DNA from 4 places in the Mesorhizobium sp. M0816 genome. Region 2 is predicted to be linked to each of the others. Evidence: predicted binding sites of a transcription regulator. Region 2 holds the regulator's gene; each other region holds the start of a gene.
The links. The regulator LexA, encoded in region 2, represses DNA repair genes until DNA is damaged. The targets are predictions, from matches to a motif close to TGTTCNNNNTGTGTTCNG.
Positions count from the first base shown of each region.

Region 1: the regulator LexA is predicted to act here: its motif matches at 2,768-2,785, upstream of NKI17_RS14565 (helicase-related protein).
Region 3: the regulator LexA is predicted to act here: its motif matches at 1,954-1,971, upstream of NKI17_RS19855 (ImuA family protein).
Region 4: the regulator LexA is predicted to act here: its motif matches at 3,056-3,073, upstream of NKI17_RS17890 (ATP-dependent helicase).

Region 1 is NZ_JAMYOT010000008.1:117,306-121,910, reverse strand. It holds gene NKI17_RS14565 (helicase-related protein) at 1-2,600, opposite strand, end outside; gene phbB (acetoacetyl-CoA reductase) at 3,332-4,057, opposite strand; gene NKI17_RS14555 (acetyl-CoA C-acetyltransferase) at 4,152-4,605, opposite strand, start outside.
Region 2 is NZ_JAMYOT010000021.1:88,561-93,165, forward strand. It holds gene kynU (kynureninase) at 1-1,147, opposite strand, end outside; gene lexA (transcriptional repressor LexA) at 1,595-2,329, shown strand; gene NKI17_RS26830 (ComEC/Rec2 family competence protein) at 2,323-4,605, opposite strand, start outside.
Region 3 is NZ_JAMYOT010000012.1:58,471-63,075, reverse strand. It holds gene NKI17_RS19860 (Y-family DNA polymerase) at 1-1,249, opposite strand, end outside; gene NKI17_RS19855 (ImuA family protein) at 1,164-1,922, opposite strand; partial or broken gene NKI17_RS19850 (hypothetical protein) at 2,073-2,440, shown strand; gene NKI17_RS19845 (NAD(P)-dependent oxidoreductase) at 2,745-3,413, opposite strand; gene NKI17_RS19840 (SRPBCC family protein) at 3,484-3,957, opposite strand; gene NKI17_RS19835 (SDR family oxidoreductase) at 3,995-4,605, opposite strand, start outside.
Region 4 is NZ_JAMYOT010000010.1:139,596-144,200, reverse strand. It holds gene NKI17_RS17895 (ABC transporter permease) at 1-281, shown strand, start outside; gene NKI17_RS17890 (ATP-dependent helicase) at 291-3,014, opposite strand; gene NKI17_RS17885 (glucose/quinate/shikimate family membrane-bound PQQ-dependent dehydrogenase) at 3,267-4,605, shown strand, end outside.

The sequences.
Region 1 (4,605 bases), on a different contig from region 2:
TCCGCCGGCGGCTCTGCCGCGGCAGATGCTTCCGCCATCCTCGCCTGCTCGACTCGCGCAGCCTCTTCCGCCGCCTGCTTTGCAGCGGCAGCTTCACGCGCGGCATTGTCCTGTGCTTCGAGCCGCGCCTTGACCTCGGCCGCCGGTTTGGCATCGGCGCGATAGCCGAGTCCCTTCAGGATTTCTTCCATGTCGTCGGCGGTGGCGCCGAGAATCGACATCATCGGCGGCGTCACCATGAAGGACTGACCGTCATAGGCGCCGTCGGGGCGAGGGCCGAGGCCCGGCTTCCAGTTGGTCGCCGGCCGGATCAGGTCGGCCAGCCGTTCGAGAATATCGACGCGTACAGCACGCCGGCCAAGATTGCGGTAGCCGGCAAGCTTGTAGAAGGTCTTGTCGAAGGTCGGATCGATGACCACCGAGGTGCGGCCGGAGGCCAGTGCGTGAACGACATCGCCGAAGCCGGGCTTGTTCTTGCCGTCGTTTCTCAGCGCCCACAGCAGCGTTATCAGCCCCGCCGGCGCCGGTTTGATCAGCGCCGGCACGAAGACATGGTAGGCGCCGAAGCGCACTCCGAGACGGCGAAGCGCCGCGCGGCCTTCCTGGTCGAGGGATTTCATCTCGTCGGCGATGTCGCGACGGTTGATGAGGCCGAAATGCTCGACGAGCTGGAAAGCAATGCCGCGGCCGATGCCGGTGATCTGCTCCGCATTCTTGAGGTCGACCAGCGGCTTCAGCAGGGATTCGATCTGGAAGTTGACGAAGCGCTCGGCGCGCGCCGCAACCTTGTCGCGTGCCGGGCCGGTGAGTTGCTCGTCGGCGAGCAGAACGAGACGCGGCTTCAAAGCGTCTTCGCCGGCAACCAGCGTGCCGATCGGCGCGCCGATCCAGCGCAGCGTGCCATCCGAACCCAGCGCAATGTCGCCATTGGCAGAGGCGCCGAACCGCTCGGCCCGCGCTTCGAACTCGGCGGCAAGCGCCTTCTGCGCCGCCGCCCGCACCGCCTTGGCATCCTCGCCGCCGGCGCTCTGGTCGGCGGTGAAGCGGAAACCCTGCAGCTCGCCGACGTGATGGCCTTCGACGAGGACGGTTCCGGTTGGGCTGATTTCGGCTTCAGGCATCGTGTTTTCTCTAAGGCGCCGCATGAGGACGGAAGTCCTGCGGTCTACAAAACGTTTCGTCAACCGCTCATGCAGCGCATCCGACAATCTGTCTTCGATTTCGCGCGTCTTTTCCTGCCAGTGTGCCCGATCGGCCAGCCAGCCGGGCCGGTTGGAGACGAAGGTCCATGTGCGGATCTGGGCAATCCTGTGCGACAGCGTGTCGATGTCGCCTTCAGTGGTGTCGGCACGGCGCACCTGCTCGGCCATGTAGTTCTCGTCGACATGGCCGTGCCTGGCAAGGTCCATGTAGATGGAGGCGATCAAGTCGGCGTGCTGGGCCGGCGCGATCTTCCTGTAGTCGGGCAGCGCGCAGGCTTCCCACAGCAGCGCCACGCGTCTGGCATCGGTGGTGAGTGCCCGGACGTCCTCGTCGCGCGACAGATGCTCGAGCGCCTGCGCGTCTACTGCCGGCAGTGCGCGCGTCAGGCCTTCTACCGGGGCGTTGGTCTCAATCGAGCGCTTCAGCGCATCGAGGCTGGCGAAATCGAAATGCGCGGTACGCCACTGCAGCACTTTCACCGGATCGAAATCATGCGCCTCGATCTTGTTGACCAGTTCATCATCCAGCGGATCGACCTGGCCGGTGACGCCGAAGGTGCCGTCGCGCAGATGCCGGCCGGCGCGGCCGGCAATCTGGCCGAGCTCGGCCGCCGTCAGGTTGCGGTACTGGTAACCGTCGAATTTGCGATTCTGGGCGAAGGCAACGTGGTCGAGGTCGAGGTTGAGGCCCATGCCGATGGCGTCGGTGGCGACGAGGTAGTCGACGTCGCCCGACTGGAACAGCGCCACCTGGGCGTTGCGGGTGCGCGGGCTGAGTGCGCCGAGCACGACGGCGGCACCGCCCTGCTGGCGGCGGATCAGCTCGGCGATGGCATAGACCTCGTCGGCCGAGAAGGCGACGATCGCGGTGCGCCGCGGCAGGCGGGTCAGCTTCTTCGAGCCGACATAGGCAAGATGCGACAGGCGTGGTCGCGTCACTACCGACACGCCCCGCAGCAGGCGCTGCAGAATGCCGTGCATGGTGGCGGCGCCGAGCAGCAGCGTCTCCTGGCGGCCGCGCAGATGCAGGATGCGATCGGTGAAGATGTGTCCGCGTTCGAGATCGCCGGCGAGCTGGACCTCGTCGATGGCAACGAAGGCGGCGTCGGTCTCGCGCGGCATCGCTTCCACGGTGCAGACCGAGTATTTCGCGCCCGCCGGCTGGATCTTTTCCTCGCCGGTGATGAGCGCCACCTTATGGGCGCCGACCTTCTCGCAGACGCGCGTATAGACCTCGCGGGCAAGCAGCCTGAGCGGCAGGCCGATGACGCCGCTTTCGTGCGCCACCATGCGCTCGATCGCGAGATGGGTCTTGCCGGTATTGGTCGGGCCGAGCACGGCCGTCACGTCTCGACCCGACAGGATCAGCGGTTCAGTGTGTTTCGGATAGATGTTCATCGGCCTGGAAATAAGGCTCTCTGCCTCGCATTGTCGGGAGCGCGCCCATATTGGCCGCGTATGACAGGCGACACATAGGGATTTCGGGCGCGAAGCGAAAGCGGAATATGCCGAGGGCAGGCCGATTGGTTGGTTCGAAGCCAGAAAATCTGTTCCCGATTAACAGTTGGAACGAGTCTGGAACGAATCAGCGACGAATCACTGACTCGCGCTGATTCAGGGTTTGTTCACGGCTACATCTGGGTTTTCTGTCGGCGAGTCTCACCACATGCTGAATCACGGAAACTGGCCCGATTTATGCAAGTGGCATCCAAGCGAGCACTGCGGTTAACCTTTGCCGGTGAATGGTCGTGGCTGGCCAATCTGCTTCGCACAACATTATGAAATTATTGATGTTTCCTAACGCGCTTCAATCATTTCGAGGGTGTTTTCAGCTCTCGCCGTTAACGTTCCGCTCAAAGCCGGAACGAATCGGCGACGAATCAGAGATAGCCGAAGTTTCTTGGTTTGTTCACCGCTGCATGTTGTGTTGTGAACAGCTTTTCCACCGAGAATCCACAGGCTGCCGGGCGGTTTTTGCATAGGCTGCGCAGCGGCCGTTAACCTTTGCGTGCCGGATTGGGGCAGCGTGCCGCATCGAGATCTTGCAACGGGAAGACCGCTATAGAAACGGGCCGTTTTGCAGGCCCGTTCGTCCAAGCGCGTATCTGTCTCAACGTAAAGATAAACGATCAGGCGATGTACTGGCCGCCATTGGCTGATATGGTCGAGCCGGTGATGAAACCGGCATCGTCGGAAGCGAGGAAGACGACGCAGCGCGCGATTTCCTCCGGCTCGCCGAGACGGCCGACCGGGATGTGCGGGATGACGCGCTCGTTGAGGACCTTCTCGTCCATTGCCTTGACCATCTCGGTGGCGATGTAGCCAGGGCAAATGACGTTGACGGTGATGCCGGCGCGCGCGCCTTCCTGGGCCAGTGCCTTGGTGAAGCCGATATCGCCGGCCTTCGAGGCCGAATAATTGACCTGGCCGACCTGGCCTTTCTGGCCGTTGATCGAGGAGATGGTGATGATGCGACCGAACTTGCGGTCGCGCATGCCGCCCCACAACGGATGCGTCATGTTGAAGACGCCGGAAAGGTTGGTGTCGAGGACCTCTTTCCATTGCTCGCGCGTCATCTTGTGGAACATCGCGTCACGAGTGATGCCGGCATTGTTGACCAGCACCGAGACGGGACCGAGATCGGCTTCGATCTGTTTGATGCCGGCGGCGCAGGCCTCGTAGTCGGCGACGGACCATTTATAGACCGGGATGCCGGTCGCGGCCTTGAACTTTGCCGCCGCTTCTTCATTGCCGGCGTAGTTTGCGGCGACCGAATAGCCGGCGCTTTTCAAGGCGACCGATATCGCCGCGCCGATGCCGCGCGACCCGCCTGTGACGATTGCAACCTTTGTCATGCGTTTCCCTCCCAGAGTGAATGGTGAATGGGGAATGGGGAATGATTATTGCGTAAGCCCTCCGATCTTCCATTCACCATTCACAATTTGCCATTCATCCCATTGCTTCCACGCACATGGCAACACCCATGCCGCCGCCGATGCACAGCGTGGCAAGGCCTTTCCTGGCACTTCTGCGGCGCATCTCGTAGACCAGCGTGTTGAAGATGCGGGCGCCCGAGGCGCCGACCGGATGGCCGATGGCGATGGCGCCGCCATTGACGTTGACGATGGCCGGATCCCAGCCCATGTCCTTGTTGACGGCGCAGGCCTGCGCGGCAAAGGCCTCGTTGGCTTCGACCAGATCGAGGTCGCCAACCGACCAGCCGGCCTTGGCCAGCGCCTTGCGCGAGGAGGGGATCGGTCCCGTCCCCATGATCTGCGGGTCGACACCGGCGGTCGCCCAGGAAACGATACGCACCAGCGGTGTGATGCCGCGCCTTGCGGCTTCCGCTTCGGTCATCAGCACCACGGCGGCGGCGCCGTCGTTGATGCCGGAAGCATTGGCA
Region 2 (4,605 bases):
CGACATAGAGCGGGGTGAAGCCGAAGCGCATGGTCGATGGCGCGCGAAAATCGCCGATCACGCCACGTTCGATCAGCGCGCGCATGACCTGGTAGCCATGCTCATGCATGAATGAAATCTGGCTGCCGCGTTTTTCCCCATCGCGCGTGCTTTCGAGCGTGAGCCCGTAAGTGCCGCACTTTGCCTCGACAAGCTCGATGAACAGATCCGCCAGTGCGATGCTCTTCTTGCGCACCGCCGTCATGTCGACATCGTTCCAGATGTCGAGCGCGCCCTTCAGCGTGCGCATCGACAGGACCGGCTGCGTGCCGCACAGAAACCGGCGGATGCCGGTGCCGGCCGCATAGCCTGGCTCGAAGGCGAAGGGCCGTGCATGGCCCCACCAGCCGGTGAGCGGCTGCTGGATGTCGGAAAGATGCCGCTCAGCCGCATAGATGAAGGCAGGCGCGCCCGGGCCGCCATTCAGATATTTGTAGGTGCAGCCAACGGCAAAATCGGCGTTTGCCTTGTCGAGTTCGACTGGCATCGCGCCGGCGGTGTGGCAGAGATCCCAGACGATCATCGCCCCGGCTTCCTGAGCCCTGCGCGTCAGCGCCGGCATGTCGCGCAGTTCGCCCGACTTATAGTTGACGTGGTTGACCAGCACCACGGCGGTGCGTTCGTCGATCAGCTCTTCGATGGTCGGCGCGTCGACCCCCGAGAGGCGCAGCAGCGTATCTTTTCGCGTCGAAACCACACCCTCGGCCATGTAGAGGTCCGTCGGAAAACTATCGCCCTCGGCGACGATGACCTGCCGCTCCGGTCGCATGGCCATGGCGGCGTGCAGCAGCTTGTAGATGTTGACCGATGTCGTGTCGCAGACCACCGTCTGGCCGGCCGCGGCACCGATCAGGCGCCCGAGCTGGTCGCCAAGTTCAAGCGGCATGTTGAACCAGCCGGCCGTGTTCCATGCGCGGATGAGATCATGCGACCATTCTTCGGTCGCGGCCTTGTGCAGTTCATCGAAAGCGGCACGTGAAGCAGCTCCTAGCGAATTGCCGTCGAGATAGATCACTCCTTGCGGCAACACAAAGCGGTCGCGCATCGCGCGCAACGGATCCGCGGCATCCATCGCCTTTATGGCCACGAGATCGGGAATTCCTGTCATGATTTGTCTGCTCCCCCAAGATCCAACGCAACGCCGGACACGCATCGACTGTTCTTCCATTACCTGGTTGCGCGCAGCAAGGCTCCACCGGCGAGAAGCAGCCTGACCAGGCGGTGGAAACCGGGACTTAACCCGAGGTTGGCGTTTTGAATTCGTTTCGTTCACGGTGCATTGACCAAACCGCACAGTCGATACGGGTTCAATTCCGTGCCTTTTGCCGACCGACGGCCGATGCCAGTGCCGCCTTCTAGGAGGCCAGAAGGGCGCAAACGAAAGCAGAATCAAGGCGATGAGGCTCGCGGCGGTGAAAATGCGGTACGCCGGTAGGGGACGTCGTTTGTTTCCCGAGCCTTAACGCATTCATTAAACTTTAAACAGTTGCGGAACACAACTGGAACAGATAGTGTTTGTTCTGGGTTTGTTTTTCTGATTCTGTTGGGGGTCGCTATGCTGACACGCAAACAACACGAACTGCTTATGTTCATCCACGAAAGGTTGAAGGAAAGCGGTATCCCGCCTTCATTCGACGAGATGAAGGAAGCGCTCGATCTGGCTTCCAAATCCGGAATCCACCGGCTGATTACGGCGCTGGAGGAGCGCGGCTTCATTCGCCGTTTGCCCAACCGGGCCCGTGCGCTGGAGGTGCTACGCCTGCCTGACTCGATCGCCCCCGGCCTCAATGCGGCACGCAAGTTCTCGCCGAGTGTCATCCAGGGCAGCCTTGGGCAAGGCGCCCCTCGGCAGGGCAAGCCGACATCGTCGCGTGTCCCTGCAGCCGGCAATGACGACGATGTCGTCGCCGCCGTTTCGATCCCGGTAATGGGCCGCATCGCGGCCGGTGTGCCGATCGATGCCATCCAGCACCAGACGCATTCGATTTCGGTGCCGCCGGATATGATCATGGGCGGCGAGCATTATGCGCTCGAGGTCAAAGGCGATTCGATGATCGAGGCTGGCATTTTCGACGGCGACACGGTGATCATCCGCAATGCCGATACGGCGAGCCCCGGTGAGATCGTGGTGGCACTGGTCGACGAGGAGGAAGCGACGCTGAAGCGGTTCCGCCGCAAGGGCGCCTCGATCGCCCTGGAAGCCGCCAATCCGGCCTACGAGACGCGCATCTTCGGACCAGACAGGGTCAAGGTGCAGGGCAAGCTCGTCGGACTGATCCGCCGCTACTGAGCTCCGCCCTTGGCGCCGGCTTTGGGGTTGTCGGCCCTGCGGTATGGCGGCAGGCCCCGTGCCGCGCGTGAAAATTTCCGCTGCACGTGCCAGGGCCGGTATGATTTTTCGACGGCGAAGCGGATCTCGGCGCGTGTTGCCGCTTGTGGATCGAAATAGACGGCGGCACTTCCCGCGCGCGCCAGTTGCCGTTTGGTGACGACGAGGACCAGCCGGTCGTAGTAGCAGGGGTTATGGGCGGTGGCGTCGTCGATGACGATCAAGCTGGCAAAGGCGCAGGCTGGCCGCGCAGTATCGCGGTCCTTGGCTTGCGCGATGATCGCGCCGGATGGATGCCTGGCAAGGCAGAGGCCGTCCGTGCAAATGAACGGCATGCCCGGCGGTAGGTCGGCCGGATCGGCAATGTCGAATTGCGGGTCGTTCTTTCCAGGCGTTTCCGGCGCGACGATGGCCTCTGATGTGAGCGCGCGTTTCCAGTTGTCGATGGTGAACTCATTCGGGCGTGCCCGGTTGACCGCGAGTTCACCGCTGCCGATCGGCAGCGCGACCAGCCGCGCGTCCTCCGAGACCAATACGTCGGGTATGCGTGTCTGCGTTGTCGTCAGCAAGCCGGCGAGCGCAAAAGGAAGTGCCGCCAGCCGCAACCAGGTCGTCGCCATGCTGGCAATGACGAGGGCGATCGTCACCAGAAGGACGGATCTCAGCGAAATCAGCCCGACCGCATCGATCGGCGAGCGCTCCGAGATCCACCCGGACAGGGCGATCATCGCCGTCAGCCCCTTGCCCATGACATAGAGGAAAGGGCCATCCGCACCGAACGGCATCGCCAGCGCGCTGAGAACGGCGAAGGGCATGACGACCAGTGAGACGATGGGCATGATGGCCAGATTGGCGAACAGGCTGAGCGGCGCCACGCGCTGGAAATGCCATATGGCGAAAAGCGCCGTGGCGCTCCCTGCAATGATCGAGGTCATCGCCAGACCGCACATGCCCAACAGGACCTTTCGAGTGGCAAAGCGTAGCGGCGACCGCCGCGGTGGCGGCGTGGTGGCCCTGCCGGCGCGGTAATCGGACCAGCCTGCATAGGCGCCGACAAGGGCCGCCGTCGCGGCGAAGGACATCTGGAAACTCGGACCGACCACCTCGTGCGGCGACACCAGGATGACCGCGATGGCCGAGATCGCCAGGTTGCGCATGGTGAGCGCGGCCCGGTCGAACAGCACGGCGATAAGCATCACCGCCAGCATGATGAAGCTGCGTTCGGCCGCAACGACAATGCCGGAAAAGACGAGGTAGGCCGCAATCGAAAAAAGCGCGGCGGCCGCGGCATATTTCTTGACCGGCCGTCGCGATGAGAAATCGGGAAACAGCGCAAAGGCACCCCGCAGCAGCGCCATGATGGTGCCGGCGACCAACGCCATATGCAGCCCCGAGATGGAGATGATGTGGTAGATGCCGGTGCGCCGCATCGCTTCGTTGATCTCCTCGGGAATGCCGGCGCGCACGCCGACGATCAGCGCAGCAGCAATCTCGCCCTCGGCACCGCCGATGCGGCTGCGGATATGGTCGGCGATCGATTCGCGCGCGTCTTCGATCGCGGAAGAAAGCTGCGCGGCAAGCGGCATGCTGCCCGACGACACGACTTTCGGATTGCCGAGAAAAAAGCCGCTGCCGCCGATACCGGCGAAATAGCTGTCGAAGGAGAAATCATAGCTGTCGGGCCGCACCGGGCCGGTCGGCGGCAGCAGCCGCACATAGCCGGTGATCTCGGAACCGGCGGTCAGCTCAGCCGGTATCTTCATCGCCGAAACGCGGACCCGTTCCGGCATGTAGCGCAGTGTCGGCCTGGCCGTTGAGATCACATCGATTGTCAGCCTGATGCGGCCGCTCGCCATGGGCTCGTACGATACGACGCGACCCGTCAGCCGCGTCGAGATTTCGGAGCCGAGCATATGCGTTCCGACACGCCATGTCTCGAACTTGGCGGCAAGTACGCCAAGCGCGCAGAGCAGCGCCACCATGAAGCACAGGCGCGTCCTGGGCCATGACCGCGAGACGACGGCACAAAGGGCCGCGAGGAGCGCGATTGCGATCGGCTGTGGAAAGGCCGGCTCCACCGACAGCCCGAAATATACGACCACCCCGCATGCGAGGAACACCGGCACCAGCAGGAAGGCGATGCCGCGGTCGAGTTCCAGGCCGGCTGCCGAGGTTACGCTGTTGCGGATACGGGACGGTGACGGGAGGCGGAAACGCCTAGGCAGGCGTACGATGGG
Region 3 (4,605 bases), on a different contig from region 2:
GCAACAGCCGAGTTGGGCGCGGCCAATGGGCGGGCCAGCCCTCGCCGGTATCAGGCGCCATTGGGGCAATGCGTTGAACCGAGCGTTCGGGAACGTCGCTCTGCACCCGGGCGAAGCGATAGAGCCGGTCCTCGCCGACACGGTTGGCGAGGATGTCGATCACATCCGAAACGTCGGGTTCGGGCGCCTCGGCGAGCGAGGAGATCGTCTGCTTCGCCCGCAGCGGCTCGGCAACGGTCGCGGCAAGCCGCATCAGCTCGATGCCGAACCCTGGATCGACAGTTTCTATTTTATCTGTGAGAAGCCGGGTCAAGCGCTTGGTATCGCGCACCGGCGATGCAGTGCCGACACGGATCGCCTCGATGCGGTTATCGACGCGGAAGAACAGAAGATCGAGGCGGCGCGCCCCAAGCCCTCGCCTCTCGAGTTCAGCACAGAGTTCGGCCGCCAACTTGCCAGTATAGCGGGCGATCGTCTCTGCCGCGCCGATCGGTTCGGCAAAATTGCGGCGGACCTCGACAATTTCCTGCGGCCGGATCGGCTCGATCGGTTCGCTCACTCGTCCAAAGGCCTGGTCGAGACGGCGGCCAGGCTCCGGACCAAAACGCAAGGCGAGCGACGCGCGCGGCGTGCCGCCAAGATCAGCGATTGTCTCGAAGCCGAGCCGTCGCAGGCCATCGATCGTCACGGCGGGTAAGCGAAGCGCCGCGATCGGCAGTGGCAGGATCGCTTGTGCAATGGCATCGGGTGGAACTACAAGCCTCCGCCGCGTGCCGAAGCGCGCCTGCGCGTGGGCTGCACCCCAGGTATCAGCGACCGCGGCACGCGCGGATAGACCGGAGCCGCCAAGTCGCTCCACCATATCGGTGAGCATTGCCGCCTCGCCGCCGTGCAGATGGTCGGCGCCGGTCGTATCGATCACAATGCCGTCCGGCGCATCGGCAGCGACGATCGGCGCGTAGCGGCGCAGAGCCCACAGCGCCAACCGCTCGAGCGCCATGGCGTCGGCATCGGGCTCGGCATCATGGACGATCAGGCCCGGGACCAGCGCCTGCGCCTTGCTCGCCGGAATGCCGATGCGCAGGCCTGCTGCGTGTGCTGCAGCATCAGCGGCAAGCACGACACGGCGGCGCCCGTTTCGGCCGATGAGGACGAGCGGCGTCTCAGGCGGAGGCGCGGCGTCGCCCGATTTCCTTCTGAAGCGGTCTGTCGGCCACATCGGAAGGAAGAGCGATACGACCCTTGGCATCGCATGCCTCCACTATGAAATCTGCGCTCTCTCCTGCACGACATCGGATCAGTTCGAGTTGCCAACGCGCTCGCCCGACCCCCTGAACAGGCAATGGCGTCGACGGCAGGACCGACACCCGCCAGCGTGTCTCGGCGGCGGTCGGCTGACCAAAATCGGTTGCTTCAGTCTGTCGCCGCCAGCGGCGAATGGCGATGCCGATGGCGCCGGAGCTTTCGGCGGCAAGCTGCAGGCGCCGTGAGGCCGTCATCGACAGCCGGGCTATCTCGGCAACGACAGCGCCAAAACCGCCACGAAGACCCTCTTCGAAGCAGGCGAGAACGGATTTCTCGTCGCCGGCTTCGACATAGATCACCCTTCCCGGAGGCAGGCCGGCCTGTTCGATCGCCGGCGCGAACAGATCGGGCCGGGTAACGCACCACAGCACCTTGCCGACAGTGCGTGCGGCAATACCGGCAGCGAAGAGTGCCGCGGCCGCGCCATCGACAGCGCCATTCCCTCCGCCTGCGACCTCGTGCAGACCGCCAAAAGCCAGTCCCCCTCCCGGCAAAACCCTGTCGATTGCGGTCACTCCAAACGGCAAAACGGTGCGAGCGCGCGCGTTTCCGCCTTCGAGACGCGCAATGCGTTCTCGAAGCTCGGAAATGGCAGCAGGGGGCGCCGATACACTCATCTGACCCTTGAAACGCGGAAAGCCTGTGATGTGTTCTACATTTGTTCTCGTCGTGGCTGAGAGTCAACCGGGATGATGTCGTGCCCCTGCGGAAGGAGGCATTCGATGCTCGGGCCACATCTTCAATGCAAAATGCGAGTTCCATTTTTGGAAAAGGCCATGCAGATCCACATGCAGCGCATCGTCGGGTCGTTCGTCGGCTCCGCCTACGGCGCCGGGCAATTCTACAGCCGCGCGGTCACCGAGGCCCGTGATCTGACCACGAAACTCTCCAACGACACCAGAGACGAGGACCTGGACGGCCCGGTAGGCTTCGATAATCGCGCCCAACGCAGGCGCGAGTTCGCAGCCGACATGGGCCTGCAGGCCCACGTGCTTCGCATGGCAGCCGAAGGTGCCGTCTCGGCTTACGAGGACATCACAGGCGAAACCTGGAAGCCCTACGCTCGCCCGGTCGAGCAGCCTGCAAACTCGGTCGACCAAAGGCCGCAACGGTCCAAATGGCAGCCTTCGAATAGGACGATCGCGGGGCTTTGCCCCGCCTTCCTTCAGCGTCCGCAACGCCATTGCGACCTGGGTCTGAAAAAGAAAAAAGGGCCGACGGCAAACCGCGGCCCATAACGTGTGAAGGTGATGGACCTCTAGAGGGGAACAGCTGCTGCGGCGGAACTGGGAGGAAGCCGCCATGTGCATCAACTGAAGTCTGTATGCACGAATCACGCTGCACTTAATTTTTGTGCAGGGCAGCTATGCGTTCGCGGCTCGTTTGACCGCAATCGTCGCGCTGGCGGTTTTCGCTTTGATAGGCCGTTCAAGCCAACCCTACCCGGTGATCAACGGCAACTTATGTAGCCACCGATCCGTGGCGACTTGATCCAGCACGAAGGCCGCAACGTTTTCGCGCGAAATGGAGCCTCCGCGGAACTGGTTCAAGTTCGTGAGCGTCTGGATCGTGGTGCGTGCAGGCTTGTTGTTGAGAACTGAAGGACGGACAATAGTCCAATCCAGATCGCTGCCCTTGATGATTGCCTCCTGACGATTCTTGTCGGCGTAAACCTTGCGCAGGAGCAGAGGGAAGATCAGCTTGTCGAAGAGGAAACCGTCGTGCCCTGCGCTGTCGCCCGCGCCCATACCGGTGATGGCGACGAGACGCGAGACGTGTTCCGCTTTCATGGCGCTGACAAGCGCTCGGGTCGCGGTCGAAAGAAGGGTGACTTCGCGAAATGGGCTTGCGGGTGTGCCGAGCGCGCTAATCACGGCATCGCGACCCTTGACGGCCTGGCGCAACACCTTCTCGTCACGGGCGTCTCCAACGACGATCTTCACTCCCTTCATGTTTGCGGCCTTTTCCGGCGAGCGCACCAGGAGGGTGACATCGTAGCCACGGCTTACGGCCTGGCTGACGATATGGCGGCCGGTCGGCCCGGTGGCACCGAGCACCAGGATATTCGGTACGGCGGCGAAACGTGTTTCAGGGACGGGTGTGGTCATGATTTTGGTCCTCTTGAAAGCCTGGCGCGCCCTCAGGAGGCCGCCCTGTTGGTTTGGATGCTGGTGATAATCAGAGGCGGCCCTCTGCGAGCAGTTCGCGGGTCCGCTTCAGCGTCGACAGCAGGGCCGACTTGTAGCCCTTGTCGCTGTCGAACTGCGTCTGCTCGGCCTGTTCCTCTGGGCCATCAGCCTCCTTGCCGCGCAGGCCGAGGTAGCAGTAGAACTTCAGCTGCAGTGCGCCGGCTTCGTCCTCGAAAAGCTCATTGATAATGGCCCCTTCGCGTGGGCCGGTCGCCTGGAAGAAGGTGACCTTGCTCTGCGGCTCGAGGGTGATGATCTCCCTGATGTCAGAGCCGGCGATGGTGGCTTCGCGCACGAAGTGGGTATCACTTTCCTCCACGACATCGCAGCGGGTGCAGAGACCCGGCGGGAGGAACAGGCGCGCGTCGCGCGCCTTCAGTTCCAAACCCTTCCATACTTGCTCCCGGGTGAGCTTTGTTTCGCCTTCCGGATGCACCGGGACGGTTGCGGTCGAATAGATCATGTTGATGGTCCTTTGTTTGAAATTGTGGCTGATTGCCTCAGGCAGAGGCAGCGGTTTCCGAAGCAAAGTCGCGGTAGGAGCGGAGCGGACGTCCAAGAAGCGTCGTCAGGCGCTCGACATCACTGCCCTCGGGCAGCATGCCATCGGTCAAAAATCGCTCGCCCATCATGCGCATGTCGTAGGCCATCCATGGCGGCATGAACTGCTTGAGGTTCTGCTCGAAGGCAGCCGTATCGCCGCCGCCATAGTTGATCTGGCGAGCGAGCACGTCCGACCAGATCGCGGCGATATCCGCTCCGGTAAGGGTATCGGGACCGACCAGGTTGATGCGAGTGATCGGGAGCGGCTGTGCGGCCTGTTCGCGGCGCAGCAGCTCAAGGGCAGCAACCTCCGCGATATCGCGAACGTCGATCATGGCAAGCCCCTTGTCGCCGACGGGCATCGGGTAAACGCGGTAGCCAGCGATGACGTCCTTGATCGTCAGATCGTTCTGGATGAAGTAGGCCGGACGCAGGATGGTAGCGTGAAAGCCCATCTGCTCGATCATCCGCTCGACGCCGAACTTGCCGGCGAAGTGCGGCACGTTCACGTAGACGTCCGGGTGAATGACTGACAGGTAGACGATCCGTTCGACGCCAGCCGAGCGGG
Region 4 (4,605 bases), on a different contig from region 2:
TCGCCGGCACGTTCTCGGTGATGATCAACTTCACCTGGTGGCCGACCGCCGGCGACGGCTATCTCCTGCCGGTGCTGGCATCGGTGTTCGTCGGCGGCACCCCGACCTGGGGCGGAATCGGCACCGTCGTCGGCGGCGCGATCGGCGCGGTCACGGTCTCTTTCATCCAGACTGGCGTCGTCGCGGCAGGCCTGAGCGGCTTCTACGTCCAGTTCTTCAACGGCCTGATCATCATCCTGTCGCTGCTCGGCCATAAATGGAACCAGGCGCGGTATCGATGAGGGGCGATTTCAAACCCCAGTAACAAATCCGTCCAGCACGCGTTTCTGGCCGGCTTTGTCGAAGTCGATGGTCAGCTTGTTGCCTTCGATGGCCGAGATGTTGCCGTTGCCGAATTTCTGGTGGAAGACGCGGTCGCCGACGCTGAAGGGGGATGGCGTGTCGGCGACGGATTTGGCGACCAGCTCGCCGTCGATGGTGCGGCCCTTGACCGAGGTGCGGCCGGCGCCGTAGCCGGAGTCGGTTTCGCCATAGCCGATGCGCTCGACCTGGTGGCCGGAGCGGGTGCCCCAATTGCGGTCGGTGGCCTCGGTGCGGTTGGCTTGGGCGCGCTGCCAGCCCGGCGTCGCATAGGTGCTGGAGAAAGCGCCGGATTTCTCGGCGCCGGAATTGCCGCCAATGTTGTCGAAGCGCGACGCCCCATAAGGATTCTGCCTGCCTGCCCCTTGGCCGCCGCGACCGGAGGCGAACGAGGCGCCGCCATAGGCATTGCCGTAGCCGCCGTAGGAGTTGCCGCTCTCGGAAACTTCGACATGGGCTTCCGGCAGCTCGTCGAGGAAGCGCGACGGGATGGTCGATTGCCAGAGGCCGTGGATGCGGCGGTTGGAGACGAACCAGATGTGCAGGTTCTTCTTGGCGCGGGTCAGGCCGACATAGGCGAGGCGGCGTTCCTCCTCGAGCCCGGAGCGGCCGCCCTCGTCGAGCGAGCGTTGGTGCGGGAACAGGCCTTCTTCCCAGCCGGGCAGGAACACGGTTTCGAATTCGAGGCCCTTGGCCGAATGCAGCGTCATGATGTTGACGGCGTCGAGCTCGGCATTCTGCTCGGCGTCCATCACCAGCGCGACATGTTCGAGGAAAGAACGCAGCGATTCGTACTCCTCCATGGAGCGGATCAGTTCTTTTAAGTTCTCGAGCCGGCCGGGCGCTTCGATCGAACGGTCGTTCTTCCACATGTCGGTGTAGCCGCTCTCCTCCAGAATGGTCTCGGCGAGCTCGGTGTGCGGCGTGGTTTCCAGCGCCTTCTGCCAGCGCTCGAAATTGGCCGATACCTCGCGCAGCGCGGCGCGCGGCTTCGGCTTCAGCTCGTCGCTCTCGGCGAGTTTTGCCGCCGCCTCCAGCATCGGGATGCGCAGCGCGCGTGCGGTGTCGTGGATCTGGCGGATGGTGGCCTCGCCCAAGCCGCGCTTCGGCACGTTGACGATGCGCTCGAAGGCGAGGTCGTCGGCGCCTTGCGCGACGACGCGGAAAAAGGCCAGCGCATCGCGGATTTCGAGGCGCTCGTAGAAGCGCGGGCCGCCGATGACGCGGTAGTTGAGGCCGAGCGTGACGAAGCGGTCCTCGAATTCGCGCATCTGGAAGGACGCGCGGACGAGGATCGCCATGTCGTTGAGATTGTGCTTCTGGCGCTGATAGGCCTCGATGGTCTCGCCGACGGCGCGGGCCTCCTCTTCGGAATCCCAGGCGGCATGGACATGCACCTTCTCGTCGTCCTCGGCGATCTTTTCGGTGAACAGCGTCTTGCCGAAGCGGCCCTCATTGTGGGCGATCAGGTGGGACGCCGTGCCGAGGATGTGCGCAGTGGAGCGATAATTGCGCTCCAGCCTTATGATGGTGGCGCCGGGGAAATCCTTGTCGAAGCGCAGGATGTTGTCGACCTCGGCGCCGCGCCAGCCATAGATCGACTGGTCGTCGTCGCCGACGCAGCAGATATTTACGGTGGACAGGCGCGGACTTCCCTCCCCCTTGAGGGGAGGGTGGCCGGGCGAAGCCCGGTCGGGTGGGGTCCGTGCGGCAGTGCTCGACCTACCGGCGGCAGTGCTCGACGCTCTAGCGGTGCCTTCTGCGGCGACCCCCTCCGCCCGCTTCGCGGGCACCTCCCCCTCAAGGGGGGAGGATTGCGGCCGCTGCGCCAGCAGCCGCAGCCACATGTACTGGGCGGTGTTGGTGTCCTGATACTCGTCAACGAGGATGTAGCGGAAGCGCTTGTGGTATTCCTTCAGCACGTCCGGATTGGCGCGGAAGATGCGGATCGGGTGGCACAGGAGATCGCCGAAGTCGCAAGCGTTCAGCGTTTTCAGGCGCTCCTGGTAGGCCTTGTAGAGCTCGCGGCCCTTGCCGTTGGCGAAGGCACGGGCATCGCCCTCGGGGATGTCGGCGGGGCCAAGGCCCTTGTTCTTCCAGCCGTCGATCATCTGGGCGAACTGCTTGGCCGGCCAGCGCTTGTCGTCCAGCCCTTCGGCCTGGATAAGCTGCTTGATCAGGCGCACCACGTCGTCGGTGTCGAGAATGGTGAAGTCGGATTTGAGCCCGGCCAGCTCGGCATGTCTGCGCAGCAGCTTCACTCCAATCGAGTGGAAGGTGCCGAGCCACGGCATGCCCTCGACATTGCCTTCGCCGATCAACAGGCCGATGCGCTGCTTCATCTCGCGCGCCGCCTTGTTGGTGAAGGTGACGGCGAGGATCTGCGAGGGGAAAGCCTTGCCGGTGGCAAGGATGTGGGCGATGCGGGTGGTCAGGACGCGCGTTTTGCCGGTGCCGGCGCCGGCCAGCACCAGCACCGGGCCTTCGGTGGTTTCCACCGCCAGCCGCTGCTCGGGGTTGAGGCCGTTGAGATAATCGGGCGCGTTGTTCTGGTTGCTGCGGGCAGCCATGGCGCGCGCGGCAATGCCCGACGGGGCCACGGGCCGCGCGTTCGGTTCGTCAAAAAAGGGCATGTCTTCCGAAAAGCCGGACATCTCCCCCCGAATGTAGTGATTCGGCAGCGAAAGGCCAGAAGTGTCTCCGTTTTGTTCTCTGTCCAGTCGGTAGACTCACAATCTGAATGGGTCCGCTAACCAAAACGCCGGGCTTGCGATGGGCCGGCGCCGTAAAACGCCGAGCTTGCTTGACAGGGGAGGCGGGCCGGAGAAAGTTGCGTGGGGGCAGGAACGCAATGCGGGGTTGCCCATGGACGCGTCGCGGAGCGCACCAGTCGAAGGAGCACCGTCTTGGCTGTGGTCATCACCTCCCTGATCCTTTTCCTCATCGGCCTGGCGGTTGGCGGCGGCGGCATCTGGCTCGTGACGCTGGGGGGCAGCTGGTATTACGTCATCGTCGGTCTAGCTTTCCTTGTCGCGGCCTGGCTGCTCTACAGGCGCAGATCCACGGCGCTGTGGCTCTACGCGGCGATCGTGCTCGGCACGCTCGCCTGGGCGGTCTGGGAGATCGGCTTCGACTGGTGGGAGCTCGGCCCGCGCGGCGGCATCATCGTGCTTGTCGCGCTGTGGCTATTGACACCATGGGCGCGGCGCGGGCTTACCGGTCCCGACGGACGCGCGCCGCTGATCCTCGCCGTGCTGGCATCGCTTGCCGTCGCCGGTTATTCGATGACGACCGATCCAAAGGATATTACGGGTGAACTCAACACCGACAAGGTGACGCCGACGGCCGATCTCGGCGGCAACGTGCCGGCTGGCGAATGGCACTATTACGGCCGCACGCAATATGGCCAGCGCTATTCGCCGCTCGACCAGATCACCGCCGAAAACGTTGCCAATCTGCAGCCGGCCTGGACCTATCGCACCGGCGACGTGAAAGGGCCCGACGACATCGGCGAGACGACCTATCAGGTGACGCCGCTAAAAATCGCCGACACGCTCTACATCTGCACGCCGCATAATTTCGCCATCGCCATCGATGCCGCGAGCGGTAAGGAGAAATGGCGCTTCGATCCGCAGGTCAAGCTCAACAAGGACCGCCAGCACCAGACCTGCCGCGGCGTGTCCTATTATGCCGATGCCAAGGTCGCCGCCGGCCAGCCCTGCGCCACACGCATCTACCTGCCGACATCCGACGCCCGGCTGATCGCGCTCGATGCGGCGAATGGCCAGGTCTGCCCGACTTTCGCCGAAGGCGGCACGCTGAACCTGCTCGCCAACATGCCATATCCGAAGCCGGGCTATTATTATTCGACCTCGGCGCCGCTGATCGTCGCCAACAAGATCATCGTCGGCGGCGCGGTCAACGACAATTATTCGACGCAGGAGCCGTCCGGGGTCATCCGTGCCTACGATGCCGACACCGGCGCGCTGTTGTGGAATTGGGATTCCGGCAATCCGGATCAGACGACGCCGCTGCCGCCGGACCAGACCTACACCAACAACTCACCCAACATGTGGTCGACGGCGAGCGTCGACGAGAAGCTCGGGCTGCTTTATGTGCCGCTCGGCAACAAGACGCCGGACCAACTCGGTGCCGGACGCAGCGCCAATGACGAGAAATTCTCCTCTTCGATCACCGCGCTCGATCTCAACAGCGGACAATTGCACTGGGTGCGGCAGACCGTGC